4 regions of the Shewanella septentrionalis genome follow, and region 1 is predicted to be linked to each of the others. Evidence: predicted binding sites of a transcription regulator. Region 1 holds the regulator's gene; each other region holds the start of a gene.

Region 1 (5,361 bases):
TCTTGCAAAGAGACTTGGCTCTTCGACAAAGGATGCAAACGGCGGGTCTCGCTGTAACGCTTAAGCAGAATTTTATCGCTGGAATTGAGGAAGAAGCTGGTTAACTCAGTATCAGGAGGCAGGCTCGCGAGTTGCTTCACTAAGACTTTATCCTGCTCAGGCATGTTACGCACGTCGACACTGATGGCGACGAGATCGTTACTGCCTTTGAGTTGCTCAAGCAAAGTGCCGATTAAGGGCAAGGGAAGGTTATCGACACAATAATAGCCGAGATCTTCGAGTACCCTTAGGGCGACAGATTTGCCTGAGCCTGAGCGGCCCGACACTATGACCAGTTTCATCCAGTGATTACCTGATAGAGTTCCGTTTCATCATGCGTCTTGCGTAATTGCTTTAATATTTGCTTGTCGCTCAGCTTTTCGGCCATGCAAGACAAGGTACTTAAGTGTTGCTGACATTGGTCAGCAGGCACCAGTAGTGCAAATAAAATATCAACAGGTTGCTTATCGATAGCATCGAATGCTATCGGCTCTTCACACTTAATGAGTATGGCAATGGGCTGATCTATATCGGCTAGTCGACCATGTGGAATGGCGATGCCGTTACCTATACCTGTGCTCCCCATCTTTTCGCGCGCCACTAGGCTTTCGAATATCTCTTGAGATGAGAGGGTCGGGTACTGGGCAGCGACTAAGTCGCTGATGAGTTCCAGTACCTTTTTCTTGCTGCCCGGAGTGGCGCAGGTAGTGCACTCCGGCCGCAGTATGGTACAAAGTTCCATTATTAGTGTTTTGTTAACTTCTCTTTGTGTTTAATAACCTGACGATCAAGCTTGTCAATCAGGGCGTCTATAGCGGCATACATGTCAGCATGCTCTGAAGTAGCAAAAACTTCACCACCGATAAGATTTATTCTCGCTTCGGCAATCTGTTGCATTTTCTCGACATTGAGCACAACGTGCACATTATTGATCTGTTCGAAATGGCGTTCAAGTTTTGAAAACTTTTCTTCTACATATGCGCGTAACGATTCGGTAATTTCGACATGGTGTCCACTCAGGTTTATTTGCATAGAAACGTCCTCCGATATCCACTGTAGGTTATAAACTTTTACGCTGATTAGAAGGCGGAATGAGCATAGCCTCTCGGTACTTCGCAATGGTTCTGCGGGCTACGTTGATCCCTTGTTCTGCCAGAAGTTGTGCCATCTTACTGTCGCTTAATGGTTTTTTCTGGTTTTCCGCTGCAACCAGTTTCTTAATGAAGGCTCTGATTGCTGTGGATGAGCACTCCCCACCATCGTCAGTTCCGACGTGGCTAGAGAAGAAGTATTTTAGTTCAAAAAGTCCCTTAGGGGTATGCATGTATTTCTGTGTCGTCACCCTTGAGATGGTCGACTCATGCATTTCTACCGCTTCGGCAATATCGTTCAGCACCATAGGTTTCATGGCTTCTTCACCGTATTCAAAGAAACCTTGCTGATATTGGACGATACAGTTCGCCACCTTCAACAGGGTATCATTACGGCTCTCTAAACTCTTGATAAACCATTTAGCCTCTTGCAGATGACCACGAATAAATTGGCTATCGGCTTGGCTTTTAGTGCTGCGCGCCATCGAGGCATAATGTTGGTTTACATTGATTTTTGGCATGCAGTCAGGATTCAGCTCAACCACCCAGCGGCCATTTTTCTTCGACACAGACACATCTGGGATGACGTATTCGTCATCGTTGGGCGTAATCAATAAACCTGGGCGAGGATTGAGGGTTTGGATAAGCGCGATGCCGTCTCTTAACTCATCCTCTTTTAATTTAGTCTTACGCATCAACAATCTAAAATCGCGGGCGGCGATCAGATCTAAATGATCTTTGATCAGCATGCGGGCGTTTTCTAGGTTGGGCGTATCAGCGGCGAAATGCGACAGTTGGATCAACAGGCACTCGCTTAAATCGCGGGCGGCAACACCAATGGGATCAAAATGTTGAATGCGCTTGAGTACGGCTTCTACTTCGTCGAGCTCAACCTCAGAATTGCCCATGGCTTCGAGGATTTCGTCAGTGCTTTGGGTGAGATAGCCTTGATCGTCGATGGCATCAATAATGGCGGTGGCAATGGCTAAATCGGTTTCAGAAAACGGCGTGAGGTTTTTTTGCCATTCTAAGTGTTCATACAAGCCTTCACTGGTCTCACCTTGGAAGGGCATATCGTCTTCACGACTGCCACCGGGGCCAGAATTAGGAGAGGCGGTGAACACTTCATCCCATGTGGTGTCCATGGGGAGTTCGTCGGGCATGGACTCTTTCGTGAGCGACTCTGCCGTATCTATGGTGGAGCTGTCTTTTTCTGGCGGCAGGGTGCTAGATTCACTGAAATCCGTATCGGATAGCGTTTGGTTTACAGGGTCTTTAGTGGCGTCGAATTGATCCTCTTCCAGCTCGAGAAGGGGATTAGAATCTAAGGCTTGCTGGATCTCTTGCTGCAGTTCTAATGACGACAGTTGCAACAGACGGATGGCCTGTTGTAATTGTGGCGTCATGGTTAACTGTTGACCCAGTTTGAGCTGGAGTGACGCTTTCATGTTACCGCTGATCCCTACGTTATTATTGTTGGATGAGGTCGCTTGTTATCATCTTGAGTGGAGTCCAATGGTGGCATAAATTGCCTGCATTGGCTCCGCTTGATTAACTATAGCCTGAATTGTTCACCTAAGTACACAGCCCTAACTTGCTGATTGTCTAAGATCTCTGCGGGTGTTCCTTCGGCAATCAAGTTTCCGTGACTCACGATATAGGCATGTTCACACACATCTAATGTCTCACGGACATTGTGGTCTGTGATCAACACGCCAAGGCCACGACTTTTGAGCTGTTCGATAATCTTTTTAATGTCGATAACCGAAATCGGATCGACACCAGCAAAGGGTTCATCGAGCAAAATGAACTTAGGATTTGCTGCTAACGCCCGCGCAATTTCGACACGGCGACGTTCACCGCCCGACAATGACATGCCTTGGCTGTCACGGATGTGGGTGATGTGGAACTCTTCAAGCAGATGCTCTAGCTCTTCTTCCCTTTGCTCTTTTTTTAGTTCTTTACGCGTTTGCAGCACGGCCATGATGTTGTCATGGACGGTCAGTTTACGAAAGATACTGGCTTCCTGTGGCAAGTAACCTATGCCTTTGCGGGCGCGCAGGTGCATAGGATCTGCGGTTAAATCATCATCGTCGATAAAGATGTGGCCTTTATCGCTCTTAACCAGACCGACGACCATGTAAAAGGTGGTAGTTTTACCCGCGCCGTTCGGGCCGAGCAGTCCAACAACTTGACCTGTCTTTACCGTTAGACTGACGTCTTTAACCACTTGGCGACTCTTATAACTCTTCGCCAGATTTTGTGCTCTTAGGGTGATTTGGGTCATTTAGAGTCCTGCTTTTTCACAGGTTTATCCGCTGGCGCGTCTGGTTTGGCATCATCTTGATAGCTTTCAGGCTGAATAATAGTGATCACGCGATCGTCACCACTACCTGTGCTTTCTGCAATCAATTTTTGCTGGATGATGTTATAGCGGATCACATTACCCGTCACTTGGCTACCTGCTTGATCTAACGAAGCTTGGCCTTTCAGTGTCAGGGTACGGCTTGCCATATCGTAACGAATTTCTTTCGCGCTCGCCGAGGCTGGACGGCCATCGTCTAACACTTGGCTGTAAGTTGCGGGGTTACCAGTGGCCACTAAAATTTTGCTATTTTCACCTTCGGCAGAAAATGCACGCAGTTCATTTGCTTGGATTTTTATCGAGCCTTGGGTAACTTCCACCGGACCAAAGAAGATGATCTGGTTGTTCTTGATATCTGCCGTTTGGCTCACTGCTTTGATTTTAACTTCCTGCTTTAGGTCGTCGACTTTAGCAAAGGCGCTCATGCTCATTATTAGCATTAGGCTGGCAAGTAATACGTTATTTTGCTTCATATGTTCCTACTACCTGACTGGTCAATTTCACTTCCTGCGCGTTGAGGTCGGCATAAAGGCCTTGGCCTTGAATATTAAAATCTTTCCCTGTGACGTAAATGGTACGGTCAGAGGTCATTATCATCGTATTGAGATCGAGTTCCAGATAACTGGTGGACAAGGTCTGGATCGGTTCTTCTGCGCTAATGGCATCAATAATAACATTGTTTTCGAGTACAACCTTGCCCGTTTCCTTGTTTAGCTTGCCCTGATCTGCACTGAGTTGCCATTGTGCTTTACCTTGGTCTGGATAAACAAGATAAACAGGTTGAGTAAAGTAAGTTTGATTCGTTGAATCATAATGTTCCATGTGTTTCGCCGTCACACGGCTATTGACTAGCCCTTGTTCATTGAACTCAACACTGCGCAGATCTTCAATGATGAAATCTGGGGTATTCTGATCTTTAACTCTATTATCGGTATCACCGCTGTGTTTGTTCTGCACTTGCCAATACAGCACTAATGCAGTTCCAAAAAAAGCAATAATCGCGAGTGTCACACGACTCATATACTCATTCCATGGGCCGAAGTGAATTTATTTTGACTGAGTAGCAACAGATCTGTGAGTTCACGCAGTGCACCGTGGCCACCATTGAGCGTAGTGACAAAGTGGGCGTGCTGACGCACATAGGGATGACCATCGGCCACACTGACCGCTAAACCGACGACATTCATCACGGGTAAATCGACAATATCATCACCGATATATGCTACTTCTTCCGGGGTGACACCATAGAGTGCGAGCAATGCTTCATAGGGCTCGAACTTATTATCTACGCCTTGGTAAATATGGGTTACGCCAAGGGCTGTCATACGGTTTTCAACGATTTTGGATTGACGTCCAGTGATAACCGCAAGATTAAAACCGCTGGTGAGTATCGAGCGCACGCCATAGCCGTCGCGGGTGTGGAAGGCTTTTAGCTCTTCGCCGCTATTGCTTAGGTAAATACGACCGTCGGAAAACACCCCGTCGACGTCACAGATCAACAGTTTAATCTTTTGCGCGCGTTGCCACACATCATCACTGATTGGGCCGTAAAATCCTTGCTGTGGCATTAAATGACTCCTGCTTTAACCATGTCTAGCATGTTAAGAGCGCCGATTGGATGGCGGTCTTTATCGATAACAATTAATCCGTTGATGTTTTTTGAGTCCATCACTTGCAGCGCTTGGGCGGCCAACACACCGTCTGTGATGGTCACGCAGTTACGGGTCATCACATCGGCGATGGGTGTAGTACGTAGATTCACTTCGGCATCGATAACGCGGCGTAAATCACCATCGGTGAAGATACCAACCAGCTTGCGCTGATCATCGATAATCGCCGTCATGCCTAAGCCTTTTTTGGAAATTT
Region 2 (5,361 bases), on a different contig from region 1:
CGTGAAGTCAAAGAGTTTATTGAAGAGATTCTTGGGGATAAAGGTCGAGCGCGTTCTGTTGTTGTTGCCGCGCCTGCAGATACCTCGCCGCTGATGCGCCTGCGCGCCTGCGAAACCTCGACTCGTATTGCCGAATATTTCCGCGATTTAGGCTATAACGTCTTGTTATTAATGGATAGTTTGACGCGTTATGCCCAAGCGCAGCGGGAAATAGCTTTGGCTGTGGGTGAGCCGCCTGCCACCAAAGGCTATCCGCCTTCAGTGTTTGCCAAGCTGCCGCGTTTAGTTGAGCGCGCCGGCAACGGTGGCCCAGGCCAAGGTTCAATTACGGCATTTTATACTGTGCTGACGGAAGGGGATGATCAACAGGATCCCATTGCCGATGCATCACGGGCGATTCTTGATGGTCACATAGTCTTGTCCCGTTCGCTTGCTGACTCTGGGCATTATCCCGCCATTGATATTGAAGCCTCTATTAGCCGGGTAGCACCTATGGTGATCTCCAATGAACACTTGGAAGCGATGCGCCGCGTGAAACAAACCTATTCCTTGTATCAGCAAAATCGGGATTTGATTTCCATTGGTGCCTATGCCCAAGGCAGCGATCCTCGAATCGATAATGCGATACGATTACAGCCGGCGATGAATGCTTTTTTACGCCAAACCATGCGTGATGCATTCAGTTTTGCCGATAGCCAAGTCATGCTCGGGCAACTTGCCGCACAGTGCAAATAATGGCGTCATCGAATTAATCGAGGTCTAGTATGGCTAACGCCGATCCCTTGTTGTTAGTGTTAAAGCTCGCCAATGATGCCGAAGAACAAGCGGCGTTATTGTTAAAGTCCGCGCAGTTAGAGTGCCAAAAGCGGCTGAATCAACTCAGTGCACTGAATAACTATCGCTTAGAATACATGAAGCAAATGCAATCCCAGCAAGGTCAAGCCATTAGTGCCAGTCACTATCACCAGTTTCATCGCTTTATTCGTCAGATTGATGACGCTATTACTCAGCAAAATCGCGTTGTGGCCGACGGTGAAAAACAAAAAGAATATCGACAACAGCATTGGTTGGAAAAACAGAAAAAACGTAAGGCAGTGGAATTACTGTTAGCGAGTAAAGAGAAGAAGCGCCAAGTTGTTGAACAAAAACGGGAGCAGAAAATGACCGATGAATTTGCTTCTCAGCAGTTTTATCGCCGTCATCAGCGTTAGTGAAATAGTGCGTTAAATGATCGGTATCTTCACCATTCACTAGCCCGATATGAGTTCAGTTTTCTGCCGCCGCCCTATGGCGCTGAACATTTGTTCGACTTCTTCCTTTGGGTTTTACTCTTTTTAATATTCTGTAGTAAAAAACTGAAGTTTTGGCACCTTATTTGCTTTGATTTAGTCCATGGCCCTGCAACCGCAGTGTTTAATTGACGTTTTTACCTAGCCATTTTCTCTTCTGCTGGGTGATGTTTGGGAGCTCTTATGCAACAAATGACCAATATCCTGTTGAGTAAAACAGGCAACTCTGCGGCCAATTCCGCTAAGATATCTTCCCAAGATTCTAATAATGAAGACTTTTCATCTACACTTGCGTCTGTCTCCGCTAGCTCATTTTCTATTTCCGCGCCTAAAAAGGCTGTCGCGAATACTGACGATAAAGTGCAGATCGTCTCTACTGATAAAGTAAAAGATAAAGACATATCAATGGATGACGCTGACGTTAATCTTATCTTCGCCCAGATCAGTATGGCAAATGACATGAAGAAAACGGCATCAGAGGGAGAGAGTTTGCCGCTAGTATTTTTAAATGCTGAAGATACTACTGACATGACGGGTAAAGATAATACTGATGCGACATCGGCGGTATTAATCGATCCTTCATTAGTATCAGCTATTTCTGCCGATGTTGAGCAGGCATCAGATGCAATGGTTGATGAAGTGGGCTTCTCTGCTGAATTACAAAAATTAGTTTCTACTGCGTCAGATGTGCCAGTGGCTGTATCTGCTGATAATGATGTTAAGTCAGTCCCTTTGACTGATAAGCCACTCGTTCAGATTCTTCCCATAGATCCAATAATTGCAGCGTCAGTGGATTCCGATGCTGTTATTGACCCCAATTTGATCGATGATGCTGCTGAATTACAGATAGAAGACACAGAACTTGTTGCTACCACTCAAATGGGCGTTAGCATAGATGAGCCTTTAGTCGAGAATGAAGTCACACTTAACGCTATGGTTAATCAAGCTGGTTTAACGAATAGCGCAACGACAAAATCGACGATGAGCACTTCGCCAAAGTCATTTGCTAGTGCCGCGAGTACTCCGATATTGGACAGTCTCAATACAGGTAACGTTTCTACCTCGGCAAATACGTTTGAACTTAATACTTTAGGTTCTGCTGTTTCATCTGAATCATCGGTTACTCAGTCTGTAACAGAAAGTGATCTTGATGGAAGTCCTAATCTTGAACTGGCTGCTAACCTATTACTTAAAGATGCAAAATTGACCGTTGCGATGGATATTCCCCGAGATGAAAATTTTATTGATGATGGCAGTACCTTCTCAGATATTAAGTCTACATCATCAATCCATACACTCTCGATGTCACAAGTAAATCGCCAAGAAACAATGCAAGTTCAATTGTCATTACGCCAAGGTGTCGATCAACAAAACCAAATGCAAGAGATGATCCAACGGTTTTCACCTGTAATGAAGCAACAGTTGATCACTATGGTGAGTCAAGGTATTCAACATGCAGAGATTAGGCTCGATCCCCCCGAGCTTGGGCATATGCTGGTAAAAATTCAAGTGCATGGCGAGCAGACCCAAGTACAGTTCCATGTCACTCAGACACAAACGCGTGATCTGGTTGAACAAGCTATGCCAAGATTACGTGAGTTATTGCAAGAACAAGGGATGCAATTAGCGGATAGCCATGTGTCTCAAGGTGGCCAAGGTGAACGTCGAGAGGGGAGTTTTGGCGACGGTGGTGGTTCAAGTGGGGCTGATGTGGATGAAATCTCGGCAGAAGAGCTACATTTAGGTTTAAATCAAACCACTAGTGTAAATTCAGGTATAGATTATTATGCTTAAGTAGGTAACCTATAGCAATGATTAAACATAATGACGTTTTGATTAATCAGAATCGTCATTTGTTCCGCCTAAATTAAAGAGAATAGTGATGGCTAAGGAAGAATCGTTAGAACTTGAAAGTACCGAAGAGCCTAAAAGTAAGAAAAAACTGTTTATTTTTGTTGGCGTAGGTGTTCTTATCGCTCTCTTAATCGGTGCTGGTATCTGGTTTTTTATGGGGAGCAATTCTGAGGAAGTTCCTGTCGCTACGGCTGATGGAGTTGTTCAGGCTGAAACCCCTGCCACCGGAGATTTAGCCATAGCATCCTATGTGCCTATGCCACGCCCTTTCCTATTCAATTTACCAGGGCCTGACAGAGCACGTTTAGTTGAGATCAAAGTCCAACTTATGGTGCGTGGTACCGATGATGATGTGCTGACACAAAAGCACATTCCGTTGATTGAAGATGCGCTTTTAACAACTTTCAGTGGTGCTGATGTGCAAAAACTCAGTACGCAAGCGGGTAAAGATGAGTTACGCCAGTTAGCACTCTTAAGTGTGCAAAATACTCTGCAGTCGGTCACAGGCCGTAAAGTTGTCGAGAAAGTACTATTTACCGGTTTTGTAATGCAATAACCCTTTAACTTCAGCACCAAAAGAGGCGAAGGCAATATAGTGAGTGATTTATTAAGCCAAGACGAAATTGATGCGCTATTGCACGGGGTTGATGACGTCGATGATGACGAAATTGATGCTGTTGGAGAAGATGCCCGTTCCTACGATTTCTCTTCCCAAGATCGAATAGTTCGTGGGCGTATGCCGACGCTGGAAATTGTGAATGAGCGTTTTGCGCGCCATTTGCGTATCAGTATGTTTAATATGATGCGCCGTGCGGCCGAAGTGTCGATCAACGGTGTACAGATGCTCAAGTTTGGAGAGTATGTACATACGCTATTCGTTCCTACTAGTTTGAATATGGTACGTTTTAGTCCGCTCAAAGGTACAGCATTGATCACCATGGAAGCCAGATTAGTGTTCATCCTAGTGGATAACTTTTTTGGGGGAGATGGCCGTTTCCATGCCAAGATCGAAGGGCGGGAATTTACGCCTACTGAGAGACGTATAGTACAGCTATTGCTTAAAATAATTTTTGAAGATTATAAAGATGCGTGGGCACCTGTGATGGATGTGGAGTTCGATTATTTGGACTCAGAAGTCAATCCGGCCATGGCCAACATTGTCAGTCCTACTGAAGTTGTCGTGATTAATTCATTCCATATTGAAGTTGATGGTGGTGGCGGTGATTTCCATATCACTATGCCGTATTCCATGATTGAGCCGATTCGCGAGTTGCTCGATGCGGGTGTTCAAAGTGATAAGCAAGATACTGATATGCGTTGGTCGCAGGCATTGCATGATGAAATCATGGATGTGAAGGTCGGGTTCGATGCCAACATTGTGGAACATGAATTAACGCTCAAAGATGTGATGAATTTTAAAGCGGGCGATATTATTCCGATTGAGTTACCGGAATATATTATGATGAAAATCGAGGATTTACCGACATATCGTTGTAAAATGGGCCGTTCTAGAGATAACCTAGCACTTAAAATATATGAAAAGATCCCTCGGCCAGAAACCGTTAAATCCGAGCTACAATTAGTGACGCGCAAGGGTAAATCTCGCGATATATCAGAATTATAAGGTGAAGTAAGATGAGCACAGACGATACGGATGATTGGGCTGCAGCAATGGCAGAACAAGCCTTAGAAGAAGCTAACGCGATTGAGCTCGATGAATTAGTTGATGATTCGAGACCTATCTCTAAAGCAGAAGCGGCGAAATTAGACACTATTTTAGATATCCCCGTCACTATCTCTATGGAAGTGGGCCGTAGCTATATCAGTATTCGTAACCTGTTGCAGTTAAACCAAGGTTCTGTGGTTGAGCTCGACAGAGTTGCAGGTGAACCTTTAGATGTGATGGTTAACGGTACGCTGATTGCGCATGGTGAGGTTGTGGTTGTAAACGATAAATTCGGTATTCGTTTAACCGATGTGATCAGTCAAACCGAGCGAATTAAAAAGCTTAAATAATTGTCTCATCAACGAAAGTTGGAACCAGAATGACTATTTCGGTAATACTCAGTTTAGCTGCAGTATCTCAAGCAAAAACTGAGAGTCTTGTAGGCGATAGTGCTCAAGGCGTAACAGCAGTGACATCTTCGGCCGCAAAAATGGCTGAACCTTCTCAAGTCGCAACCCTAGCGAGTATGTTAGGTGGCTTAATTCTGGTTTT
Region 3 (5,361 bases), on a different contig from region 1:
TTGTCAGGATTAGCCGCGATTTCACGCACAGGCTCAGCCACACCAGGGCTATAAGCTAGAGCGAGATCGTGACTCGTTTCGGCAGGTTTGGTAAGGCAAACTGCGGTTTTGCCTGGTATTGGAAATTCATGATAATCGAGTGCTTGTTGACGAATATCTGACATTTTAAAATCCTGAAATGCGACATTTATAATTTATGAGAGTAAGGCCTACCAACACACATCTAGTCTCACCAAAGGGTGATGTTAATAGTCTGGCTGGTCGGGGTAAGATACGCCAATAAGGGGGATTTTTAAATAAGAGATTCAGAAATTTCACTTTAGCCTGCAAATATCACCTCTAAGCTTAGTTTTATAAACTTATCTCCTATAATAAAGCTGCATTTCTTAATATATTTTGTAGGAAACAAACATATATTTTGTAGTTATAGCGCTAGTTGTAGCGAGTTAATCTCAAAAATGTTGGTTAAATTACAATATATAACGGCTAGCATATTTATCTTATAGATAATTGCTATAAATAAGTCGAATTACATACTTGAACTCGCAATACTCAGTAAGTTGACGATTAATTGAGTGAAGTCGTACCAGATGGGGGATTTAACATAAGTATTAAGATAGGCGTAAATAAAGCAGTTCAGCAAATGACAGAAAGCAAAAAGGCGCCATAGGCGCCTTTTCTAGAAACATTGCAATCGCAATTATTTCTTTGCAAGCACTGCGAAGCGCTTGTTGAATTTGTCGATACGACCGCCAGTATCAACAACTTTTTGTGTACCAGTGTAGAATGGGTGACAAGCACCACATACGTCTAAATGCAGATCTTTACCAGCAGTAGAGTTTACTTTGATAACGTTACCACAAGTACAGTTTGCAGTGATGATAGCGTATGTTGGGTGGATACCTGGTTTCATTGGGGTTACCTCAAAAGTGTAAGGCCATGTCGCTCTTCCAACCCGTAGTCGGACACCACATGCATGTTAATAACAATATGTTTAGGGCGCAGAATGGTACAGCATACCCACAAGGGATACAAGTAGATTATCTGAGCGTTTGGCGGTTAATCTGCGTCTATTTTGACTTTAGTTCGCCGCTTCATTTTCCCGCCTCTTTAGCTTCAAACATCGCCTGAGCCTCTTTGGCGTTAGCATGCTGTGCCAAAATCATTTTCGAAGGACAGGACAGAGCCGCATTACTCTTGAGTGCGTTGATTTTATTTTTTGAGAACGCCGCAGGATTCGCCTCATAGATCGCCAGCATAGCGCCATAAACACTCACGTCCCAATCGTTGGCATAGCGATTGGCGATACGCCACAAGGTCTCACCTGCAAGATAAGTTAACTGACAATGTTCAGGTGTCTGCGAAGCTGTTGGGGACGTTTCAGCGGCATTCACTTTGAGTTCGCTATTTGTTGTCTTAACTGCTTCAGTGACTATGACTTCAGACATAACAGGCTCAGGCATCATAGTTTCAGCAGACGTTGCTTTAACGGCAACAGGTTCAGAGTTTTTGGCGACAGCCTTTACCTCGGCAACCTGGGTATTTTGCTCATCCGCTGCTTCAGGAAATTTAAAGCCAGTCACAACTTCAGCCGCTGGCACTGCGGGCTTAGTATTTACATGAGCATCTACATGAGTATTTGCAGCCGCAATAACCGCCGTCGCGGTCTTAGCACCCACCACTGATGTGAATTCTGCGGCCACTTTTACAGGCTGAACATTCACTTTATCCGCACGCTTTTGCACCAGCGCTGTCGTCGTATTTTTACTGCCCGATGCCGCGCTCATAGATAGCGCAGCCGATGTTGGCTTAGCCTCGCCAAATAGATTGATACTTTTGACCTCATACCAACGGTCGAGTCGATACTCCCTCACTAAGAGTTTAGCCTTGTCATCTTTGACATCTTCAACACCCGTGAGCAAAACTAAAAAGCGATTAAGCTCCTCAACCATTAACTTTTCTTCGCCGCCGGCTTGCTGCACTACAAACTCTAAACGCGACATGTCTTGATTGTCCGCAATCACATTCACCCTGAGTTTAGGATAACTACCTAACTCAAACATGCGGCTGTTAACGCTCACATGGGAGACTTGTGCCATGCTAGGTGCGCTACACACTAACGCGAGTAGACCTAATGATTTCACTATATTAGCCATTTATTTACTCTCAACTATCCTTGGTAAACCATCATTAGGGCTAGCCCTAGCCAGCCGCGCTGAGTACACTAAACCACATTCTTGCCTAAGACTTGCCTGCATATGTCATTGTTTGTCGAAGTTGCGTTACCTGTGCCTATGCGGCAAACCTTTAGCTACCGCGTACCCGAAACTTATCCTAGTACACCGCAGATAGGCGTGCGCGTTAAAGTCCCCTTCGGTCGTCAACAATTGATCGGATTAGTCACAGGTATCACAGATACATGTAGCTTAGCGCCTAAGCAGATTAAGTCTGTGCTTGAGTTTATCGACGATAAACCTTTGCTGCCTGAATCACTTTATAAATTAACGCTTTGGGCCGCGAGATACTATTTTTGCAGCCAAGGGCAGATGCTAACCCAAGCCTTACCAGTCGCCCTTCGCAAAGGGCTCAATGCCGCGCCACAAAAGATTCAATTCTGGCAATTAACTGAAATAGGCCAAAATATTGCGCCCGAAGCAGTTAAACGCGCACCCGCACAGAAAAAACTACTCGAGTTACTCAAAACCGCCAGCTTAACCCAAGAAGAGGTTATCAGCTTAGACATCAGTAAGGCGGTGCTTAAAGCCCTAGAAGATAAAGGCTGGGTAGCACGTCATGAGAAAGTCGCCGAGCTTAACCTCGACTGGCGCACCACACTCGAAATGGACGAAACGCCACATAAACTCAATAAAGAACAAGCCGTCGCCGTTGCCACTTTAAATCTGCAACAAGGATATCACTGTACTTTATTAGAAGGCATTACCGGTTCGGGTAAGACGGAAGTCTATTTGGCGGTGCTCGAAGAAGTCCTTAAGCAAGGCAAGCAAGCATTAATTTTAGTGCCTGAAATCGGTTTAACGCCCCAAACTATCAATCGCTTTAAGCGGCGTTTCAAAGTCAATGTCGCCATTTTGCATTCAGGGTTAACCGACAATCAGAGACTCGAAGCTTGGCGCCAAGCCCGCTGCGGTCAGGCCGCCATCATTATCGGCACCCGCTCAGCCTTGTTCACGCCTATGGCCTATCCCGGCATTATCATACTCGATGAAGAGCACGACAGCAGCTTCAAGCAACAGGAAGGCGTCGGTTATCACGCCCGCGACTTGGCAGTCATGCGTGGCCATCTGGAATCGATTCCGGTGATATTAGGCACGGCAACCCCCTCACTCGAAAGTCTACAAAATGCTTTAAGTGGCCGTTACCATCATTTGCAATTGGGTGAGCGCGCGGGCGTTGCTAAAAAAGTGCGTCAAGGCATTATCGACATTAAAAATATGCCGTTAAAAGCAGGCATGTCGGTGCCGCTGCTGAACGAAATCCGTCTGCATTTAGACGCAGGCAACCAAGTGTTACTGTTTCTCAATCGCCGCGGCTTTGCACCCGCCCTGCTTTGCCACGAGTGTGGGCACTTACACGAGTGCGACCGCTGCGATGCGTTTTTCACTGTGCATCAATCTCTTGGCGAAATTTGCTGCCATCATTGTGGCAATCAATACGCTATCCCTAAGCAATGCCACAAATGCGGTAGCACTATGCTGATGGGCCAAGGCATAGGCACTGAACAACTGGCCGAGGCGCTGCAACAGGAGTTTCCGAAACATCCAGTCGTGCGCATCGACCGCGATACCACTCGCTTGAAAGGCTCATTGGAAACCCACTTAAACGCAATTCATAAGGGCGAATATAAAATCCTCGTCGGCACGCAAATGCTAGCCAAAGGCCATCACTTTCCTGATGTGACGCTTGTTGGGCTACTCGATGTCGATGGCGCCTTATTTAGCGCCGACTTTCGCGCGCCCGAGCGTTTTGGGCAGCTCTATACCCAAGTCGCCGGGCGTGCGGGCCGTGCCAGTAAACCCGGCACGGTATTATTGCAAACTCACCAGAGCGACAATCCCATTTTGCGGGATTTGCTGCACCGCGGTTATGGCGAGTTTGCTCGCAGCCAGCTCAAAGAACGTCAACAGGCACTGCTGCCGCCAGCATGGCATATGGTGTTGGTGCGCGCCGAAGCGCATTTAGCCAGTGATGCCGATAACTTTCTCAACGCCTTCGCCGCGCTCTTGCCCCAAGATAAAGAATTTGAGGTGATTGGTCCTATGCCAGCGCCCTTAGATAAAAAAGCCGGCAAGTTCCGCCGCCAACTCTTATTCCAAGCTAAAAACCGCAATCGCTTGCAACAAGAGTTTGAACGTATTCATCCGCTTGTAGAGCAGCTTATCGAAGCCAAGCGGTGCCGATGGAGCTTAGACAGAGATCCGCAGGATCTCCTCTGAGTCGAGTATTTGATAAGTATTTAAGCGCCATTTGATAAAAAATCATCGGGAAGATAGCAATTGTTAACCACAAACGGCTAAAATATGCGGTTATTCCCTGTATTCACTCTTAAAGTTAGTGCCGATTAGAACCCATGAAATCACATATCCAATCATTACTTGAACAAACTCTAGAATCCTTTAAACAACAAGGTATTGTGCCTGCTGACTTTGAAGCGCGCATTCAGGTAGATCGAACCAAGGATAAGAGTCATGGCGACTTGGCAACCAACTTAGCCATGATGCTGACTAAGGTCGCGGGCAAGAATCCACGTGAATTAGCCCAACTGATCATCGACACCTTACCGGCTTCGGCTTTTGTGGCTAAGGTTGAAATTGCAGGTCCTGGCTTTATCAACTTTTTTATCAACGACAGCGCCTTAGCTGATCAACTGCAAAATGCCGTCAACGATGAGCATTTAGGTATCAAGTTACCGACACCGCAAACCGTTGTTGTTGATTATTCTTCGCCAAACCTCGCCAAAGAAATGCACGTAGGTCACCTACGTTCAACCATCATTGGTGACAGTGTGGTGCGTGCACTGGAATTTTTAGGCCACAAAGTTATCCGTCAAAACCATGTGGGCGACTGGGGTACACAATTTGGTATGTTGCTGGCCTATATGGAAGAGCTACGCGCCAAAAACGGTGAGAAAGCGCAACTTGAACTGTCTGATTTAGAAAACTTTTATCGTGCCGCCAAACTGCGTTTCGACGAATCAGCAGAATTCGCGACCCGCGCTCGCCAATTAGTGGTTGAACTGCAATCTGGCGACGAATACTGCAACAAATTGTGGCGCGAATTTAACGACATTTCGTTAAGCCACTGCCATGAAGTCTACGCCCGTTTAGGTGTGAGCCTGACCCG
Region 4 (5,361 bases), on a different contig from region 1:
TAAAATGGAAAACGGGCGCTGAGCTCAGGGTATTGTTGCTTTAAATCCTTGGACTTAGTGCTAAATTTTTTCCCCACGGGCGTCGCCTTGCCCGATGGCATAAAGGGCAATTCATCACCGGTTCTATCTTCATATAATTGCCCAGCAATAAGATCGTATTCATCCACAAAGGGATAAGCATAGGCATCTCGCTCAGGCCAAGCGGCTAAACGCGCTAAAGTATCAGGCTGATTAACCACACCATCGTAGATTTCTTTGCCGAGTGAAATCAAAAAACACCTGAATTCGGCAAAGGCATATTCAGAATCACAGCCCGTAATAATGTAAGCCGCGCCCCAAACCGACCACAAATAGCTACGGCGCATCTGCTGACCAAATATTTTATCGAAGGCTTTTAACTCTTCATTACTCAGTTCGGCGAGTTTCTGCTTCAGTGCTTGAGCCAAAGACTCCTGTGATTGCGCCGCCTCCGTACGCGTGACTAAACCCCAAAACTCAACTTCTGTCATAAACTTCACCTAATAGAATAAGCCTTTCGCAAAAGGCTTATTCTACACGATATTAAGGTTATGCTGGACTCGGATTAGGGCATTTCCTACACTTGCTCATCTTCTTCGCTACCTGTCTACATATCCATCTATGCCTAAACGTCTTATGCTACTGATCTCTTTATATTGCCTCTTCAGCATTGCCGCACTTTTACGGGCCGTGACAACGCAATCCTTTGATGTATTCACCCTAGGCGTCCTCCCCGTGCTCGTTGGCATAATGATGCGCACGCCATGGTCGAGCTTAGTATTGAAGATTTATATCGGCATGCAAACCTTAGGATTTTCTGCCCTAGGTATCACAGCGATTATTGCCTATCGTATTACCCCTGAAGATGTAAAAGTGATTGTTTCTGGCCACAATATTCCTATGTTGCCGCTGACAATAAGCATTATTGTCATTTTACTCTTGCAGTATTGGATCGCATTTTCTAAGGTCACGAGTCATTATTTGACCCGTCAAACACGGTAATGGACATTTGTTGCTAAGCTGTTACTAATAGCGTAGCTTAGCGACCCAATAAAATACTTGCGACTCTTAACTTGAAGTAGACTATGAGCCATTTATCGCCCAGTGAACTATCCATTCTTTTGGTAGAACCTTCAGATATCCAGCGTCGAATAATTATTCAGCGCTTGCAACAAGAAGGTATTCTCAGCATTCAAACCGCAGAAAATATCGAAGCGGCTAAAGATATTATTGCTCGCCACAAACCCGATCTTATCGCCAGCGCCATGCATTTTGATGATGGCACCGCCATTGATCTTTTGGGTTACCTAAGGGCTAACGCGGACTGCAAAGATATTCAATTTATGCTGGTCTCGAGTGAGTGTCGCCGTGAGCAACTTGAGATATTCCGCCAATCGGGTGTGGTCGCTATCCTGCCTAAGCCCTTCAGTGCCGACCATTTAGCCACAGCCTTAAATGCCACTATCGATCTGCTCAGCCACGATGAACTCGACCTCAGTAACTTCGATGTGCAAGATGTGCGCGTATTAGTGGTCGATGATAGCCGTATGGCAAGAAATGTCATTAAACGCACTATCGGTAACTTAGGGATGAAACTGATTACCGAGGCCGAAGATGGTGCACAGGCCATAGCGTTGATGAAAAACAATATGTTCGACTTAGTCATCACTGACTACAATATGCCCAGCGTAGATGGTCTTGCGCTGACTCAATATATTCGCAGCGAAAGCCAGCAATCGCACATTCCCATCTTAATGGTATCTTCCGAAGCCAACGATACCCACCTCAGCAATGTGTCCCAAGCGGGGGTGAATGCCTTATGCGACAAGCCCTTTGAACCCAAATTGGTTAAAAAATTACTCTATCAACTGTTAGAAGAATGAAACCAGAATAAAACTTAAGTCACGAACTGAGTAAATATTCTGCGCTTTACCGAACATCCTGCGGCAGCTTAGACGCAAAAGGCTTTCCAAGCGCTGAACCTTATGGCATGTTAGGCACGCTTATTTCAAATAAATCTACGGAAAGAAGAGACAATAAAAATGAACAAAACTGAACTTATCGCCAAAATTGCAGAAAATGCCGATCTAACGAAAGTAGAAGCCGCACGCGCATTGAAGTCTTTTGAAGCAGCCATTACCGAATCAATGAAAAATGGTGACAAAATCTCCATCGTAGGCTTCGGTTCGTTTGAAACTGCGACTCGTGCTGCTCGCACTGGCCGTAACCCACAAACGGGTAAAGAAATTCAAATCGCTGAAGCGACTGTGCCTAAGTTTAAAGCGGGTAAAACCCTACGCGACAGCGTAAACTAAGCGAGAAAATTCAAAACAACGCCTCCATTGTGAGGCGTTTTTTTTTGCTTTCTTCCAGTGAAACCCTGAATATTTTTTGCACAACAAGAGTGCGCCTCTGCCCCATAAGCTGGCAAATAAAAACATTTCATTAACACTTGATATTCTAATGTATTGTTTTACATATGATTGTAATAGTGGCATGTGATTAGCAAATCCCTTCTTAGAAAAAAACCAAGATGCACTAATGACCACTGCTTACTTAAGTGCGCCAATGGTGAATCGATAAATAAGTCAATCGAGGGGATGAGCATGAAGAAATCACTGTATAGCGTTTTGGCCTTATCGACGGGAATGTTACTGGCTGGCAATGCCTTTGCAGCCGTATCAGGCAACATTGGTGGTACCTCTAATTACCTATGGCGCGGTGCGACCCAAACTAAAGATGCGGTCGCAATCCAAGGTGGGATTGACTACAGCCATGATTCTGGATTTTATGCCGGCACTTGGGCATCGAATGTGGATTTTGGTGATGATACGAGCTACGAGCTAGATCTCTACGCGGGTTATGGTGGCAATATTACCGAAGACATCAGTTACGACTTTGGCTACCTCTACTACGCCTACCCAGACGCTCCTGGCAGCATTGATTTTGGTGAACTCCATGCTGCAGTAACTTGGAAGTGGCTTGAACTGGGTTACTCCCATGTCATCAATGCCGGTGACGATGTCGCCGCCGATCCGTTAGATAATAAAGATCTCAGCTATCTTGCCGCGACTGTCTCTGTGCCTCTCACTGAAAAACTTAGCTTATCAGTGCACTATGGCTACTCAAGCGGTGATGTTGTGCAATCTTGGTTTGGCGAAGATAACTATGCCGACTATAACGTCACACTAAGTGCAGATACCAGCATGGGCACAGTGTCGTTCATGGTTTCTGATACCGATCTCACCGATGATGATGCCAAACTGGTACTCGGCTATTCCTACAGCTTTGATCTCTAAGATCTAACATTTAGGATCTTACGTCTAAGCTCTAAGCATAAAAAACGCCACCTTAAACGGTAGCGTTTTTTTAGCGTAATCAACTATTAGGCAATAATAGGTCTATTGGTTTTACGGGCAGCGACCATTTTCTCGATATATTCAACAATAGGCTCAGTCACTGAAATCCCTGTGGTTTGTTCAATCCCTTCAATGCCTGGCGCCGAATTCACCTCAAGGATCAAAGGACCACGATTAGAGCGTAAAATATCCACCCCAGCGACCACCAATCCCATCGCTTTCACCGCCGCAATCGCCATCTTACGTTCCACTGCAGTGATTTTAACCACCTCACCACAGCCACCCAAATGCAGATTAGAGCGAAAATCCCCCTCGGGACCTTGGCGCTTCATAGAGGCGATGACCTTGTCACCGACAACAAAACAACGAATATCACTGCCATTGGATTCTTTAATGTATTCCTGTACTAAGATATTCGCTTTCAGCCCCAAGAATGCTTCTATCACGCTCTCAGCAGCCGTTTTCGTCTCAGCTAATACCACGCCAATCCCTTGAGTACCTTCGAGTAACTTAATGACTAACGGAGCGCCGCCCACCATATTGATGAGGTCGGGGATATCATTTGGCTTATTGGCAAAGCCTGTCACTGGCATGCCAATCCCTTTACGGGAGAGCAATTGCAGCGCCCGTAATTTGTCCCGAGAACGCGCAATAGAGATTGAATCATTCGCCGCATACACGCCCATCATCTCGAACTGACGAACAACGGCACAACCATAAAAAGTCACGCTGGCATGAATACGCGGAATGATGGCATCAAAGCCAACTAATTCAGTGCCTTCATAATGAATGCTAGGCTTAATGGAATTAATATTCATGTAGCAGTTCAGTGTATTGATCACGACCGCTTCATGTCCACGGCTTTGACAAGCCTCCACTAAACGTTGCGTCGAATACAACTGGGGGAATTGGGATAAAATACCTATTTTCATTGCTGAGTGACCAACTTAAGCATGAGTGAATAAACCGTTCTGCAGCACTAAAAGCACAGCGACAGAAAAAGGGGCTGATATTTGTCTATTGCTCAGTGTAAAGCAAGAAAATATTCCTCACCAGACGAAATCACTATGCTATTGAAATAGTTCGAGACCTCTCACACAGGGAGCTGAGTTTGGGTTAATAGTGGCAGAATATACTTGGCCTCAAACGCCGCGGTATCTAAGGGACGTGAAAATAAATACCCTTGTAAAACCGTGCAATGGCGCGCAGTACAAAACTCTGCTTGCTCAACGGTTTCCACTCCCTCCGCCACAGAAATAACATTAAAACCATAGGCAAAGTTGAGTAAAGCGGCGAGCAATCGGGTGTCTTTTTCATCTTTATCGTAGGAAGCGACAAAGCTTTTATCGATTTTCAGCACGCTGATCGGAAACAGTTTAATGTGTTCTAATGACGAAAAACCCGTCCCGAAATCATCGAGGGCAAAACGCACCCCTAATCCGGCGATTCTATCGAGCACTTTGGCATGTGCATGGGGATCTTCAATAAGGCAATTCTCTGTAATTTCAAGCTCTAATGCTCCAGCAGGCAAGCCTGTCTTAGTCAATATATGCACTATTTTATCGAACAGGTTCTCATTGCCTATTTGAGAGGCGGAGAGGTTAACTGCAATAGTAAATTCTTGGCCTAAAGGCTGTAACTGGGATAACCAAATCTGAGCTTGGGTGCAGGCTTGTTCAAGCACCCAATCATCAATGTCATCCATTAAGCCAATTTCGTCAGCAATAGGTAAAAATTGATCGGGGGCGATAATGCCATCCACTGGATGCTGCCATCGGATAAGGGCTTCCATCCCCACCAACTGATGGGTTTTCGCATTAACCTGTGCCTGATAATGGACCTTAAACTCATGTCTTTTTAAGGCCATACGCAAACTTGACTCGATATGATTACGGTAGCGCACCTCTTTATCTAAGGCTTCCGAATAAAACTGTATCTGATTTCGGCCCATCTTTTTAGCGCGATACATGGCGATATCGGCGCA

Evidence for each region. Region 1 encodes sigma-54, which starts transcription at its own class of promoters, with help from an activator protein. Its sites were predicted from a motif close to GTTGGCACGNNNNTNGNNT; they were not measured.
Region 2: NE536_RS00610 (flagellar hook-length control protein FliK) is a predicted target of sigma-54. The motif match lies at 1,363-1,381, and genes of this name have one in related genera.
Region 3: NE536_RS12930 (FimV/HubP family polar landmark protein) is a predicted target of sigma-54. The motif match lies at 2,227-2,245, and genes of this name have one in related genera.
Region 4: NE536_RS03300 (TorF family putative porin) is a predicted target of sigma-54. The motif match lies at 2,509-2,527, and genes of this name have one in related genera.

The regions. Positions count from the first base shown of each region.
Region 1 covers NZ_JAMTCC010000011.1:48,212-53,572, forward strand. The annotation lists gene rapZ (RNase adapter RapZ) at 1-341, opposite strand, end outside; gene ptsN (PTS IIA-like nitrogen regulatory protein PtsN) at 338-781, opposite strand; gene hpf (ribosome hibernation promoting factor) at 784-1,071, opposite strand; gene NE536_RS08175 (RNA polymerase factor sigma-54) at 1,100-2,578, opposite strand; gene lptB (LPS export ABC transporter ATP-binding protein) at 2,686-3,417, opposite strand; gene lptA (lipopolysaccharide transport periplasmic protein LptA) at 3,414-3,968, opposite strand; gene lptC (LPS export ABC transporter periplasmic protein LptC) at 3,955-4,515, opposite strand; gene kdsC (3-deoxy-manno-octulosonate-8-phosphatase KdsC) at 4,512-5,063, opposite strand; gene NE536_RS08200 (KpsF/GutQ family sugar-phosphate isomerase) at 5,063-5,361, opposite strand, start outside.
Region 2 covers NZ_JAMTCC010000001.1:130,725-136,085, reverse strand. The annotation lists gene fliI (flagellar protein export ATPase FliI) at 1-735, shown strand, start outside; gene fliJ (flagellar export protein FliJ) at 765-1,211, shown strand; gene NE536_RS00610 (flagellar hook-length control protein FliK) at 1,473-3,083, shown strand; gene fliL (flagellar basal body-associated protein FliL) at 3,172-3,699, shown strand; gene fliM (flagellar motor switch protein FliM) at 3,739-4,767, shown strand; gene fliN (flagellar motor switch protein FliN) at 4,779-5,159, shown strand; gene fliO (flagellar biosynthetic protein FliO) at 5,189-5,361, shown strand, end outside.
Region 3 covers NZ_JAMTCC010000020.1:69,884-75,244, forward strand. The annotation lists gene NE536_RS12920 (malic enzyme-like NAD(P)-binding protein) at 1-164, opposite strand, end outside; gene rpmE (50S ribosomal protein L31) at 701-913, opposite strand; gene NE536_RS12930 (FimV/HubP family polar landmark protein) at 1,095-2,156, opposite strand; gene priA (primosomal protein N') at 2,259-4,454, shown strand; gene argS (arginine--tRNA ligase) at 4,589-5,361, shown strand, end outside.
Region 4 covers NZ_JAMTCC010000004.1:70,618-75,978, reverse strand. The annotation lists gene NE536_RS03320 (DUF4240 domain-containing protein) at 1-509, opposite strand, end outside; gene NE536_RS03315 (hypothetical protein) at 640-1,020, shown strand; gene NE536_RS03310 (response regulator) at 1,104-1,901, shown strand; gene NE536_RS03305 (HU family DNA-binding protein) at 2,061-2,333, shown strand; gene NE536_RS03300 (TorF family putative porin) at 2,625-3,317, shown strand; gene rimK (30S ribosomal protein S6--L-glutamate ligase) at 3,404-4,309, opposite strand; gene NE536_RS03290 (putative bifunctional diguanylate cyclase/phosphodiesterase) at 4,471-5,361, opposite strand, start outside.